Linked DNA regions of Lacrimispora indolis DSM 755. The main gene of each other region encodes a partner of the protein of the gene in region 2 in a complex. Links are inferred from orthologs where the notes say so. Each region holds a gene or a part of one and is shown on either strand. Other genes may lie near its edges. The genes, in order: mfd and uvrA.

Evidence for each region.
Region 1: the proteins of uvrA (region 2) and mfd are in contact, whole or in part, in a crystal structure (PDB 4DFC), measured with the Escherichia coli proteins. The link is inferred for Lacrimispora indolis DSM 755 from one-to-one orthologs.

Annotation. Positions count from the first base shown.
Region 1 is NZ_AZUI01000001.1:2,275,996-2,283,231, reverse strand. Bases 3,158-7,236 are described here. They hold mfd (transcription-repair coupling factor), read right to left. Parts: upstream 6,907-7,236; coding sequence 3,358-6,906; downstream 3,158-3,357. Other genes in these bases: pth (aminoacyl-tRNA hydrolase), read right to left, coding at 6,916-7,236; K401_RS0110985 (hypothetical protein), read right to left, coding at 3,158-3,224. Outside these bases: K401_RS0111015 (RNA-binding S4 domain-containing protein), read right to left, coding at 1-92; non-specific DNA-binding protein Hbs, read right to left, coding at 96-398; K401_RS0111005 (MazG nucleotide pyrophosphohydrolase domain-containing protein), read right to left, coding at 462-854; K401_RS0111000 (ComEC/Rec2 family competence protein), read left to right, coding at 1,033-2,013; K401_RS0110995 (hypothetical protein), read right to left, coding at 2,111-2,254; spoVT (stage V sporulation protein T), read right to left, coding at 2,296-2,844; more of K401_RS0110985, read right to left, coding at 3,039-3,157. UniProt on the Escherichia coli protein: Couples transcription and DNA repair by recognizing RNA polymerase (RNAP) stalled at DNA lesions. Mediates ATP-dependent release of RNAP and its truncated transcript from the DNA, and recruitment of nucleotide excision repair machinery to the damaged site.
Region 2 is NZ_AZUI01000001.1:3,820,857-3,827,415, reverse strand. The notes cover bases 1,426-4,827. They hold uvrA (excinuclease ABC subunit UvrA), read right to left. Parts: upstream 4,464-4,827; coding sequence 1,626-4,463; downstream 1,426-1,625. Other genes in these bases: K401_RS0118265 (YARHG domain-containing protein), read left to right, coding at 4,741-4,827; guaA (glutamine-hydrolyzing GMP synthase), read right to left, coding at 1,426-1,434. Also shown: more of guaA, read right to left, coding at 1-1,425; more of K401_RS0118265, read left to right, coding at 4,828-6,559. UniProt on the Escherichia coli protein: The UvrABC repair system catalyzes the recognition and processing of DNA lesions. UvrA is an ATPase and a DNA-binding protein. A damage recognition complex composed of 2 UvrA and 2 UvrB subunits scans DNA for abnormalities.

The DNA.
Region 1 (7,236 bases), 1.5 Mb from region 2 along the record:
TTAACAAGTACACGGCCTGCATCACAGGCTTCATTAGCTACGGTCCTTCTCTTGATCAGCCGGGAAACCTTAAGAAACTTATCCAGCCTCATGGATTAAGCGTTCACCATATCCTTTAAAGCCTTACCAGCCTTAAACTTTGGTGTTTTAGAAGCAGGGATGTTCATAACTTCTCCGCTCTTTGGATTTCTTCCCTCTCTTGCCGCTCTTTCAGATACCTCAAATGTACCAAAACCAACTAACTGGATCTTCTCGCCTTTTACCAGTTCCTCAGATATTACATCTGTCAAAGCCTTAACTGCCTTCTCTGCATCCTTTTTGGACAGCTCTGCTTTTTCTGCGACTGCTGCGATTAACTCTGCTTTGTTCATTGATATCTTCCTCCTAGAATGTAGCACCAGGCTACGATTTTTCGCATAACACGATTACTATATCATTTATAGCTGTTTCTCCCGTTTTTGTCAAGGTTTTTCGCACTTTTGGAAGGCTTTCTCCTGCTTTTTTATTGCATCCCAGAGAGCTTGTCCTTCTTGGTGCAAATCTGGGTTTTTCCCGCCGAAAACGTGAGGGTGTCTGCGTATCATTTTTTCACTGATTCCGTTCACCACATCATCCATGGAAAAGTCTCCTCTTTCCTCTGCGATCTGGCTGTAAAGCATTACCAGAAACAGCACATCTCCCAGCTCTTCACAAAGGTTTTCCATATCCCCATGATCAATGGCTTCAAGAACCTCACCGCTTTCCTCTTTCAAACATTTTTTCAGACTCTCGTAAGTCTGCTCCCTGTCCCAGGGACAGCCTTCATCGGAACGCAGTTTATTTGTAATATTTACTAAATCATCAAAAGTATGCATGGCTCCTCCTTCTTTTGCGACTATTATGGCTTACGTCTATTATATCATGGCATGGCAGCCCATACAGAATGCTTTTTTTAATTTCTGAAGATTTTCTGACAATTGCTTGTTCCCCCTGTTAAAAAAGGGCTTGTTCTTATATAATAAGAGGGATTATTTAATGAAACCGGAGGTAGCCATGAAAAATTTTAGCATATGGAAAAAAATAGCAGCTTTTGTGCTGTTTTTGAACATTGTATTTACCGCATTTACCACAGAGCTTCTCACACCTGCCACTTCGGCCGGAGACTTGACGGCACGGGGCATGAGCTTTGGACCTGCCCTTAATATCGGACCGGGCAGCAAGATATTTAACGGCGGCAGCTTATCCCTGCTTGCAGACTACGACAACCGGCAGATGCTTTCCATGGTTTTGCAGGACAAGGACGGAACCCTTGTGGTCATTGACGGCGGCTGGGACATTGATGCAGCACACTTAACGGATGTGCTTCGTTCCAAGGGCGGACACGTATCCGGATGGTTTATCACTCATCCTCACTCAGATCATGTAGGTGCCCTTGTCCAGATCCTGAATAACCCGGACAGCCAGATCACCATTGACAATGTGTATTATTCCCTGGCTGATATCTCCTGGTATGAAAAGGTGGAGCCTTCCCGGAACGATATGGTGTACAGCCTGATATCAGCGCTTGCCACTCTTCCTGCAGAAAAACTCCATACCGTGCAAAAGGATCAGGAGATCCAGCTGGGACAGATAAAGGCAAAAGTTTTGAATAACCCTTATCTTCTGGATACCACCTCTGTAAATAACAGCTCCGTTGCTTTTAAATTTTTCTTAAATAATGTGAGCATCCTGGTGCTGGGTGATATGGGCCCTGAAGCCGGCCAGCTCTTATCCCAGGAATGCACCCCGGAAGATTTAAAAAGCGACATCGTCCAGATGTCCCATCACGGCCAGTACGGTGTCAACAAGGAAGTATATGCCATTATCAAGCCTCAGATCGCCCTTTGGCCCTGTCCCCTCTGGCTGTGGAACAACGACAACGGCGGCGGAATCGGAAGCGGAGACTGGAAGACCCTGGAGACACGAAAGTGGATGGAAGAGCTGGGAGTAAAGGTAAATTACTGCATCAAGGACGGAGACCAGATCATTTATTAATAAGTTCCCATGAAAAAGAAACGGCATCTGAACACAAAACCAGTGTTCCTGCCGTTTCTTTTTTTGTGTAAACCTGGATTATTAGAGAAGTATCTGATTAGTTTCCTCCAGGACCGTCCCGCCTGGGGCGCTCCGATTCCGGCAATGGTTCAATGTAAAATCCATCTTTGTATGGCTCCGTATCAATTTCCGGGATATCACCATCACTGTAATCATCTTCCTCCGGTACAAAAACCTTCATATTTATTCACCTCCTGATTCATGTATTCTGATCTGCATTTGTTAGCCTTCCATCTGACGGCCTAAAAATCCTGCTGCCGTCGTAGCCAGCTTTGTCTCCATATCTCCAAAACGTGCTCTGGGCTCTCTGCTCAATAAGGCTACAGCTCCTATGGCATCACCTTCGCAAATAATGGGAGCCACCACCTGAGCCGTTATTCCTTCCAGGGTTTCCCCTGACAGAGGAATAAAGCTCTTGTCGTCTTTTCCGGACACCACGACCGCCCGTTCATTGATAAGGTTCTCAAGCTGCTTGCTGATGGTCTTCTGGAGAAGCTCCTTTTTGGACCCTCCAGCCACTGCAATGATCTGATCTCTGTCGCTGATACATACGGTAAGTCCGGTAGTCTGAGCCATGGCTTCTGCATATTGGGAAGCAAAAGCAGTAAGTTCTACCATCGGAGAATATTTCTTTAAAATGATTTCTCCTTCCCTGTCTGTAAATATTTCAAGCGGAGTCCCTTCTCGTAACCGGAGCGTCCTTCTGATCTCTTTTGGAATTACTACGCGTCCCAGGTCATCAATTCTTCTTACAATACCAGTTGCTTTCATAATAAAAATTCCTCCATCTTGTGCATTTTAATGTCGCTGATATTATTTTGCTACGAATGCAACAGATTATACTTAAGTCTGCCATTTTTCCCAAAATTTAAAATCAGGGCCGACTGTTAAAAAAAAGTCGAACCCTGATTTTTTAGATCAAACTCAGTTTATTGCTTGCAGAAGCCGGGGTTTTTGAAGCCCAGTTAAAAGTCACCCTGCCTCACACGGCGCAGCACTTCCTTTGAAGATGATAAATATCCTTCATGGGCCGCCCTTGCGGCCGCGCTATCTGGAATGGGAGTTACAAAATGGTTTTCAAAAGAACCATACTTTTGAATCGTCAATTCATTTGATACTCTTTGCAGAAGATACATACCTAAAACGTCCATAGCTACCACCTTTCTCCGAACCATAAAATTTGAAGCAAAGAAAGCATCTGGGACTAAATCCCTTCTTCTACTATTAGTATATCACAAAAAAGACAAAAATCAACCAAACGAACTCATTTTATAAATACAACTTTTATATTTTTTCATTCTTTTCAGACAATTCTTGCATCTGTTTTAAGATCACCTCTGCCTGGCTGATCATGGCATCGGTGGACTGGTTCTTCTTTCTGTCAAGATACGAAAACCTTGGTTCTTCTCCCATCTGGAACTTTAAATCCCCCTTATACTGGTCAATCATCCCGGGAATTCCTTCCACCTTCAGCTTTGCATTCTTATACATGGTCAGGCGGATCTCCTGACGGTTGATGTTCACTTCGGTCACATAGGCGCTGTGAGCCAGGGCTTTTAAGCTGGCTACCTTTAACAGATTATCAACCGGTCTTGGAATATCGCCGAAACGGTCCATGAGTTCATCCTGCATATCCATATACTCTTCTTCATTCTCAATACCGGAAATCCGCTTGTATATATCAAGCTTCTGATATTCGTTCTTAATATAGGAAGTGGGAATGTATGCGTCAATGTCGCAGTCCACTACTGTCTCATAGCTTTCCTCTTCTTTCCTCTGTCCTTTAAGCTCTAAAACCGCCTGATTTAAGAGCTTACAGTAAAGGTCATATCCCACTGCTTCCATGTGTCCGTGCTGCTCTGCACCCAGAACATTTCCTGCTCCCCGGATCTCTAAATCCCGCATGGCGATCTTGATCCCGGATCCCAGTTCCGTAAATTCCCGGATGGCCTGAAGGCGTTTCTCTGCTTCTTCCTTTAGCAGCTTATCCCGCTTATACATAAGAAATGCATAGGCAGTCCGGCTGGAACGCCCCACCCGTCCCCGCAGCTGGTACAGCTGGGAAAGGCCCATGTGGTCTGCATCCTGGATGATCATGGTGTTTGCATTGGGAATATCAAGGCCTGTTTCAATGATGGTGGTGCAGACCAGGACGTCGATTTCCCCGTTTACAAAGTCAAACATGATCCGTTCCAGTTCATGCTCATGCATCTGTCCGTGGGCAAAGGTCACCGCTGCTTCAGGAACCAGACCGGCGATGTGGTTTGCTACCTCATCGATGTTGCTTACCCGGTTGTATACATAATACACCTGTCCTCCTCTGGAAAGTTCCCGGTGAATGGCTTCCCGCACCATTTCATCGTTGTACTCCATGACATAGGTCTGGATGGGCATACGGTCCACAGGAGGCTCCTCCAGAACGCTCATGTCCCTGATCCCCACCAGGCTCATGTGCAGGGTCCTGGGAATGGGAGTTGCCGTCAAGGTCAGCACATCCACGTTTTCCTTCAGCTGCTTGATTTTTTCTTTATGGGCCACGCCGAAACGCTGTTCCTCATCAATGATGAGAAGCCCCAGATCCTTAAACTGCACATCCTTTGACAGGACCCGATGGGTTCCGATTACAATGTCCACCATGCCCCGCTTTAAATCCTCCAAAGTCTTTTTCATCTGGCCCGGAGTCCGGAAACGTGACATTAAATCAACCCGGACGGGAAAATCCTTCATCCGCTGGGCAAAGGTGTTGTAATGCTGCTGGGCAAGGATGGTAGTAGGAACCAGGTAGACCACCTGCTTTCCGTCCTGAACTGCTTTGAATGCGGCCCTTAAAGCGATTTCCGTCTTTCCGTATCCCACGTCCCCGCAGATCAGACGGTCCATGATCTTCCTGCTCTCCATATCCTCCTTGGTGGCCTCTATGGCATCCCACTGATCCTCAGTTTCCTCATAAGGAAACATCTCTTCAAATTCTTTCTGCCAGACCGTATCCACTCCGTACTGGAATCCATGGGTCTGCTGCCTGGCCGCATAGAGCTGTACCAGCTCCTTTGCAATCTCTTTGACCGCGCCCTTTACCCTGGTCTTAGTCCGGTTCCACTGGTCGCCTCCCAGCCGGTTCAGCTTTGGCTTTTTCGCCTCGGCGCCTGCATATTTCTGGATGCCGTCAAGCCTTGTGGCAGGGAGATACAGATTTCCGTTATCCGCATACTCTACTTTTAAATAATCCTTGATGACCCCATCCTGCTCGATTTTTTCTATTCCTCTGTAGATTCCAAGGCCATGGTCCTCATGGACCACGTAATCGCCGATGGAGAGGTCGGAAAAGTTCTGGATCTTGGTCCCTTCATAGGTGGTCTTTTTCCGTTTCCGCTTCTTTTTTTCTACTCCGAACATATCGCCTTCCGTGATGACGATAAACTTTATCATGGAGTATTCAAAGCCCCGGTGGAGGTTTCCAAAGGTGACCAGGATTTCCCCCGGCCTTACCTCCTGGCTCTCTCCTCCCTCGTCAGGACAGTAGGCCCGTAAGTCATATTCCCTTAGATCCCCTGCCAGACGGCTGGCCCTGGTCCTGGAGGCAGATAAAAGGATCACCCGGTACCCTTCTTTTTTCCATCTGGTCAGATCTTTTATTAAAAGCTCAAACCCGTTTTGATAAGTATTTACATTCTTTACCTGGAAGCTGTAACGGTTTTTTACCGTAAAGCCGGAAAGCTTCTGTTCCAGGCCGGTGAGATACACCGTGGTTTTCGTCTGGACCCTTGCCAGCATTTCTTTGGCTGAGAAAAGAAGCCCGGTCTGTCCGGGGAGAAGATAGCCGTTTTCCAGGCGGTGTATCATGCTTTCCCGGAACTCCATTTCCACGGTTTCCCCTTTTTCCTTAAGCCGCTCCGGCTCATCCAGGAATAATACGGTATTTTCCCCATGAAAATACTCCAGAAAAGACACGCTCTCCTGGCAGAAATAATGGATATATCCGTCCAGCCCATGCTGTCTGAACCCCACTTTAAGCCCCTCTAAAAATTCGGAGACAATGGAACGGATCCTGGCAGACTCTTCGATCTTTGACTGGGCCCTTAAATCCTTTTCGTACTTTTTTGCTTCCTTTTCAAGTGCTTCGATCCCTTCCTGGATCTGCTTCCCTGTCAGGGCCATTTCCGTGGCAGGATAGATGCGGATGCTCTCCAGCTGTTCAACGGACCTCTGGCTCTCAATATCAAAGGTCCTGATGGAGTCCACCTCATCATCCCACAGCTCAATGCGCACCGGCAGTTCTTCGGTTAAGGGGAACACGTCAATGATTCCGCCCCTGATAGAGAACTGGCCCATGCCATCCACCTGGCCCATGCGCTCATACCCCAGCTCTGTAAGACGTTTTTTCCATTTTTCCACGTCAATGGTCTGGCCGCCCTCCACGGTCAGCACCTGCTCCTTTAAATACTGAAGAGGGAGAAGATGGTCCATAAGCCCGTCAAAGGTGGTAACCACCCATCCGGAGGACTTTTCCATTAAATGGCGGAACACGGTCATGCGCTGCTTGGTAAGCAAATTACCGTGGATGTCCGCGCTGAAAAACAGAAGATCCCTGGCCGGATACAGCCACACATCAGGATCAAAGAACCGCAGATCCTCATAGATTTCCCTGGCTCTTGTATCGTCATAGGTCACCACCAGCCTTAAGCCTTCCTGCTTCGCCGCTTCATACATCAGGTGGACCTTTTGGGAATCCATGCAGCCGCTTGCCATGACAGGGCCGGCCTTTTTTAATAAATCGCCGGAAAGATCTTCAAAATCCTTTAACTCCCTCAATGGTTTTTCAAATAGATCACTCATGAAATCTCCTTATTTCTTTCTGTTAAAATAATTCATCGCTGCTTCCGCTCCGTCCGTGACCATCATAATAGCAGCCTCTGCCGCGTCCTTGTAAGCCTGGGCCATGACCTCCTGCTGTTCTTTGGGAAAACGGCCAAGAACATAGTCCGCCAGATCCATTTCCTTTGGCTTTTCTCCCACTCCTACACGGACCCTTGGAAATTCCTGGGTTCCCAAATGGCTTATGATGTTTTTTAACCCGTTATGGCCTCCGGCACTTCCCTTTGTACGGATCCTCAGCTGGCCTTCCCCTAAGTTGATATCATCGCAGATAATGATGATATGGTCCGG
Region 2 (6,559 bases):
CCAGGGCAGCTCTGCAGATTCAGCTGTCATAAAGTCAGAGGTAAGCACCGCCCTCAGCGCAATGGCATAATCATAGGTTCTCTCATCTCCCATACATCCAACAGAACGCATATTGGTCAATGCGGCAAAATACTGTCCAAGTCCCTTATCAACGCCAGCCTTTGCGATTTCTTCCCTATAAATGGCATCCGCCTCCTGAACGATCCTAACCTTCTCAGGAGTTACGGCACCTACGATCCTGACACCAAGTCCCGGACCAGGGAACGGCTGACGGTAAACCAGATACTCCGGAATACCAAGCTCCAGGCCTGCCTTCCTCACTTCATCTTTAAATAACAGCCTCAAAGGCTCAATAATTTCCTTAAAATCCACATGCTCAGGAAGCCCTCCCACATTGTGATGAGACTTGATCACAGCAGACTTTCCAAGACCGGACTCGATTACATCAGGATAAATGGTTCCCTGTACAAAGAAATCCACGGTTCCGATTTTCTTAGCCTCATCCTCGAATACACGGATAAATTCCTCACCAATGATCTTACGCTTTGTTTCAGGATCTTCCACACCTTCCAGCTTGTCATAAAAACGGTCCTGTGCATTCACGCGGATAAAGTTTAAATCGTAATGTCCTTCCGGTCCAAATACTGCCTCAACCTCATCCCCCTCATGCTTACGAAGAAGGCCATGATCAACAAACACACAGGTAAGCTGCTTTCCCACCGCCTTTGCCAGCATAACTGCAGCCACGGAGGAATCTACGCCGCCGGATAAGGCACAAAGCACCTTGCCGTCGCCAACCTTTTCTCTGATAGACTCAATGGAAGCTTCCACAAAAGAGTCCATCTTCCAGTCACCGGAGCACTTGCAGACATTATAAACAAAATTGGAAAGCATCTTGGTGCCCTCCTGGGTATGCATAACCTCAGGATGGAACTGTACGGCATAAAGGCCCTGCTCCTCACATTCCATACCAGCAACCGGGCATGACGGTGTATGAGCCGTAACATGGAACCCTTCCGGCGCCTTCTCTATATAATCTGTATGGCTCATCCAGCAGACAGTTTTGGAGCTTACATTTTCTAAAATCCTGCTGTCAGCCTCCACGTCAACCTCTGTCTTGCCGTATTCGCTGGCAGGCGCTGTGGCAACCTTGCCGCCCAGCATATATGCCATTAACTGGGAGCCATAGCAGATTCCCAAAATCGGGATCCCCATTTCAAAGATTTCCTTCTCACAGTGAGGGGACGCCTCCTTATATACGCTGTTTGGACCACCTGTAAAAATGATTCCTTTCGGATTCATTTCCCTAATCTTGTCCAGTGACAGTGTATAAGGGTGAACCTCACAGTAAACATTGCATTCTCTGACCCTTCTGGCAATCAGCTGGTTGTACTGTCCGCCGAAATCCAGAACGATAATCATTTCTCTCTTCACGGGTATTCCTCCTAAAATAATCTTCAGCAAATAAAGCTTTGGGTTACATTATATTCTACTTCCAATGGCTTGACAAGCATTTTCTTGAAATCTTCCCAGCTCTGTATCCACGGAACCTTTTCATTATTATACGAATGAATCAACTGGATATGCAGGCATATCCAGTTGATTCACAATCCCTAGGCCGAAAATCAGCCAATGGGCTTATCCAAATATCTTTTTACGTAATAACCGGTGTATGAGGATGGACATTCTGCTACTTCTTCCGGTGTGCCCTGGGCGATTATTGTACCGCCCTTTTCTCCTCCCTCAGGTCCGATATCAATGAGGTAATCCGCGGTCTTAATCACATCCAGGTTATGTTCAATGACGATCACCGTATTGCCGCCTTCCGACAGCTTGCGCAAAATCTCAATCAGCTTATGGACATCCGCAAAGTGAAGGCCGGTGGTAGGCTCGTCCAAAATGTAAATGGTTTTTCCTGTTCCCCTCTTGCTCAGCTCCGTCGCCAGCTTGATTCTCTGAGCCTCTCCTCCGGAAAGCTCCGTAGAGGGCTGTCCAAGCCTGATATAGGAAAGCCCCACATCATTTAAGGTGGCAATCTTCCTTGCAATGGAAGGAACATTTTCAAAGAATTTGAGAGCTTCCTCTACTGTCATATTCAGAACATCATAAATGCTTTTTCCCTTGTACTTAACATCCAGCGTCTCACGGTTATACCGTTTTCCGCCGCAGACTTCGCAGGGAACGTAAACATCCGGAAGGAAATGCATCTCGATCTTAATGATTCCGTCGCCGCTGCAGGCTTCGCATCGTCCGCCCTTTACATTAAAGCTGAAACGTCCCTTGGAATATCCCTTTGCCTTTGAGTCAGGAGTGGAAGCAAATAAATCACGGATCAAATCAAATACCCCTGTATAGGTTGCCGGATTGGATCTTGGGGTCCGTCCAATGGGAGACTGGTCAATGGCAATGATCTTATCCAGCTGCTCAGTTCCCTCAATTGTCTTATGCTTTCCTGGAATGATTCTGGCACGGTTCAACTTTTTTGCCAGGGATTTATATAGGATTTCGTTGACCAGAGAACTCTTTCCGGAACCGGATACACCGGTGACACAGGTCATGACTCCCAGAGGGAAGGTCACGTCAATGTTCTTCAAGTTGTTCTCTGCCGCTCCTCTCACGGTCAGATAACCGGCAGGCTGCCGTCTTTCCTTTGGAACCGGGATTTTGATCCGTCCGCTTAAGTAAGCCCCTGTAACGGAATCCTTATTCTTCATGATCTGCTTCGCATTTCCGGCAGCCACTACATTTCCGCCGTGCTCTCCTGCACCGGGACCGATATCCACAATGTAGTCCGCTGCCATCATGGTATCCTCGTCATGTTCCACCACAATTACGCTGTTTCCCAAATCCCGAAGATGCAAAAGGGTTTTTAACAATTTATCATTATCTCTCTGATGAAGACCGATGCTGGGCTCGTCCAGAATGTAAGCCACACCCACCAGACCGGAACCGATCTGAGTCGCCAGACGGATTCTCTGGGCTTCGCCGCCGGACAGAGTCCCTGTGGCACGGGTCAGGGTCAGATAATCAAGGCCAACGTCAATGAGGAAAGAAATCCTGGCCCTTATTTCCTTTAAGATCTGGTCTCCGATGGCATGCTGCATAGGCGTCAGCTCCAGCTCGTCCATAAAATTCCGGAACTTGACAATGGACATGTTGGTCGCTTCATAAATGTTCTTATCTCCTACCGTAACAGCCAGAGACTCCTTTTTCAGCCTCATCCCGCCGCAGGCAGGACAGGGGGTAATCCGCATAAAGGACTCATACTCTGCCTTGGAGGACTCAGAATAAGTTTCCCGGTATCTCCGGGCAACGTTCTGGACCAGGCCCTCAAAGGACACGTCATAAATACCTTCTCCTCGCTGCCCCTTATAATGGACCTTGATTTCCTTTCCATTGGTTCCATGAATGAGAATATCATGAACTTCCTTTGGATAATCCTCAAAGGGAGTGTCCAGACGGAACTTGTACTCTTTGGCAAGAGCTTCCAAAACAGCTCTGGTATAGCTGCCCTTATCTGTACAGGACTGCCAGCCAAGCACTACAATGGCCCCCTGGTCAATACTTAAGCTCTTATCCGGGATCATCAGATCCTCGTCAAATTCCATCTTATATCCAAGTCCGAAACAATCCGGGCAGGCGCCGAAAGGATTGTTGAATGAAAAGCTCCTTGGCTCCACTTCATCGATGCTGATTCCGCAGTCCGGACAGGAAAAGCTCTGGCTGAAATTAATGGGCTGCCCGTCCATAACATCAACAGTCATCAGGCCGCTTGCCAGCTCCATGACAGTCTCAATGGAGTCGGTCAGACGCTTTTCAATGCCTTTCCTGATGGCAAGACGGTCCACCACCACCTCGATGTTATGCTTGATATTCTTATCCAGCTTGATTTCCTCGGAAAGCTCATAAAGATTTCCATCTATGCGCACCCTTACGTACCCACTCTTGCGGGCGTGCTCCAGAACCTTTGCATGCTCTCCCTTCCGTCCCCTTACAACAGGGGCCAGCAGCTGGATCCTGGTCCGCTCCGGCAGCTCCATGATCTGATCCACCATCTGGTCAATGGTCTGCCTGCGGATCTCCCGCCCGCACTTGGGACAGTGAGGGATGCCGATCCTGGCATATAAAAGTCTCATATAATCATAAATCTCAGTGACCGTTCCCACCGTAGAACGGGGGTTGCGGTTGGTAGACTTCTGGTCAATGGAAATGGCCGGTGACAACCCTTCAATGCTTTCCACATCCGGCTTCTCCATCTGCCCTAAAAACTGCCGCGCATAGGAGGAAAGAGACTCCATATAACGCCTCTGCCCCTCGGCATAGATCGTATCAAAAGCCAGGGAAGATTTTCCTGAACCGCTGAGACCGGTTAGGACAACCAGCTCATTTCTTGGGATATCCACGGAAATGTTCTTTAAGTTGTGCTCATTAGCACCTCTTATCTTAATATACTGTTTTGCCATACTGTACTCCTGTTATATACTGAAATCCTGAATCTCACAACATTCGAATGCGGACTCTTTAAGCCCGCACCTCTGTTACTCAGCAACCGATTTTTCATATTATAGCATACTTTCAACCGCTTTGCAAACATTTGTTCGATAATTATTTAGAATCATGCAGCTGTTTCCTCAAGGGATTGACAGATCTCAGATCCTGCCGGATTCTTTCAAAAAACTGTTTCCCCTGAAAAAAAGCATGGTATAATGATTATATACCAAAAAAGAGGAATGAGGAAATATGAAACCACATCCAATACTGTCAATTGTGCTGCTGGCACTCTCCCTGTCAGCCGCAGGGTGCAGCATGTCTTCCCGGATACAGGAGACCCCTGCAGGGGAAACACTTCCCAAAACAGACAAGAACGAAGAAACCTCCTCCAATGCCGCAGAACCTGGAGCAGAAGAAAAAAATCAGGAAAACGTGACCATAACCACCTGGTCCCTGCACAAATATGTAAAATACTCCGACAAAGGGGCTCTGATATACCAATGGAACAGCCGGGAACCGGAGGTTGTAATCCCTGATCAGCCGGAGTCCCAGTATCTGATCAACCGGAGTTTAAGGGAGAATGACCAGTCGTTCAGACGATATGACTTTATCTATGATTCAGAGGAATACTTTTTGTCATTGGCAGACAGCAAAGAAGCATCGGAAAGGAAATCTGTTTTTACCTTTGATTATGAGGTGCTGCAAAACGACGGCAAAATTTTAAGCCTCCGGCAAAATTACGCTGACACAAAGGGGAAAACACCCTCAGTTACCCGCACTTACATCAATTCCTATGACGTGGAGACAGGGAGAAAAATCACTCTTTCAGCTATTTCCCATAACCAGGAAAGCTTAAAGCTGGCCCTTGCCCATGAATTAGCCGGACAGATAGGGGCAGCTGATACCAATGCTTCCCTTATTACGCAACTCATGTCGTCGGACCTGAATAATTTTGCACTTTTAAGAGATGGAATCCTCATATGTCCTGATTCAGTGATAGACCAATCCGGTTCTTCTCCTGACAAAGAATATCTGATCCCCTATGGCCGTATTAAAAAAGAGCTGAATGATTATGGGAACAAGCTCATGGATATTGCTGAAAAATCCGGGGAGGAACCAGCTGCCGAAAAGAAAGAGCCGGATTATGTATTTCCGGAAAGCAGTACGGAATATTTAACAGGAGCTGACTTACTTGAACCGGATGCTTCTGTTCTCAGAATAGCAAGAAATGAAATTTATGCCCGCCGCGGAAGAAAATTTGACGCCGTGGACATACAGGAATATTTTAACCGGAAACCATGGTACCATGGTAATATTGACCCTTCTGCCTTTAGCGAAGAGGCACTGACTGAGACAGAAAAAAGGAACTTAAACCTGATCCGGACTGCAGAGGATCAGCTGCAATCAAAAGAAATTACCGACAGCGGTGTTAACCTGGAACCGGACCGGGATTATCTCCTGGATTTAGACGGTGACGGTACTTGTGAAACTGTCCGCTGGACTCCCGTAAACGACTCTGCAGATTGGGCTTATACCGGCATGGAGCTTACTGTTAACGGGCAAAAGCAAGCCTGTATTCCCAAAGATATATGGGGCAATATCAGGCTGACGGTTTTGGATCTTCAAAAGGAGGACCGGGAGGTGGAACTTCATCTGGAGGTCTCCCAGGATTCCGATACGATTTCCTCCTTCAGCTTCTACCGATACCAAAACGGCAGACTGGAAATGATCGGCGATCTGGCCGGGACCGTCTGCAGCGGAAGGGGATCCTTATTCCGCCAAAGCGGCTTAAGAGCGGAAGGCGACGGCATTCTTGCCGTAACAGCAGATACTCCCTTTATGGGGTCCTCTCTCCAGTTTGGCTGTTACTATGTGGACCTTCTGTTTTCCTATAAGGATGGAAGATTAGAAGAAATCCCTCAGAGCATTTACCCGAAAAAGGATTATGAACCGGTTACATCAGCGTTTCTTCATGAAAATCCATATAATTACTATGTGGTGTCCCATCCCTTTGATGCCTTCAAAACCATGACAGAAAACACGCCTGCGTTCTCTGCTGTTCCGGGAG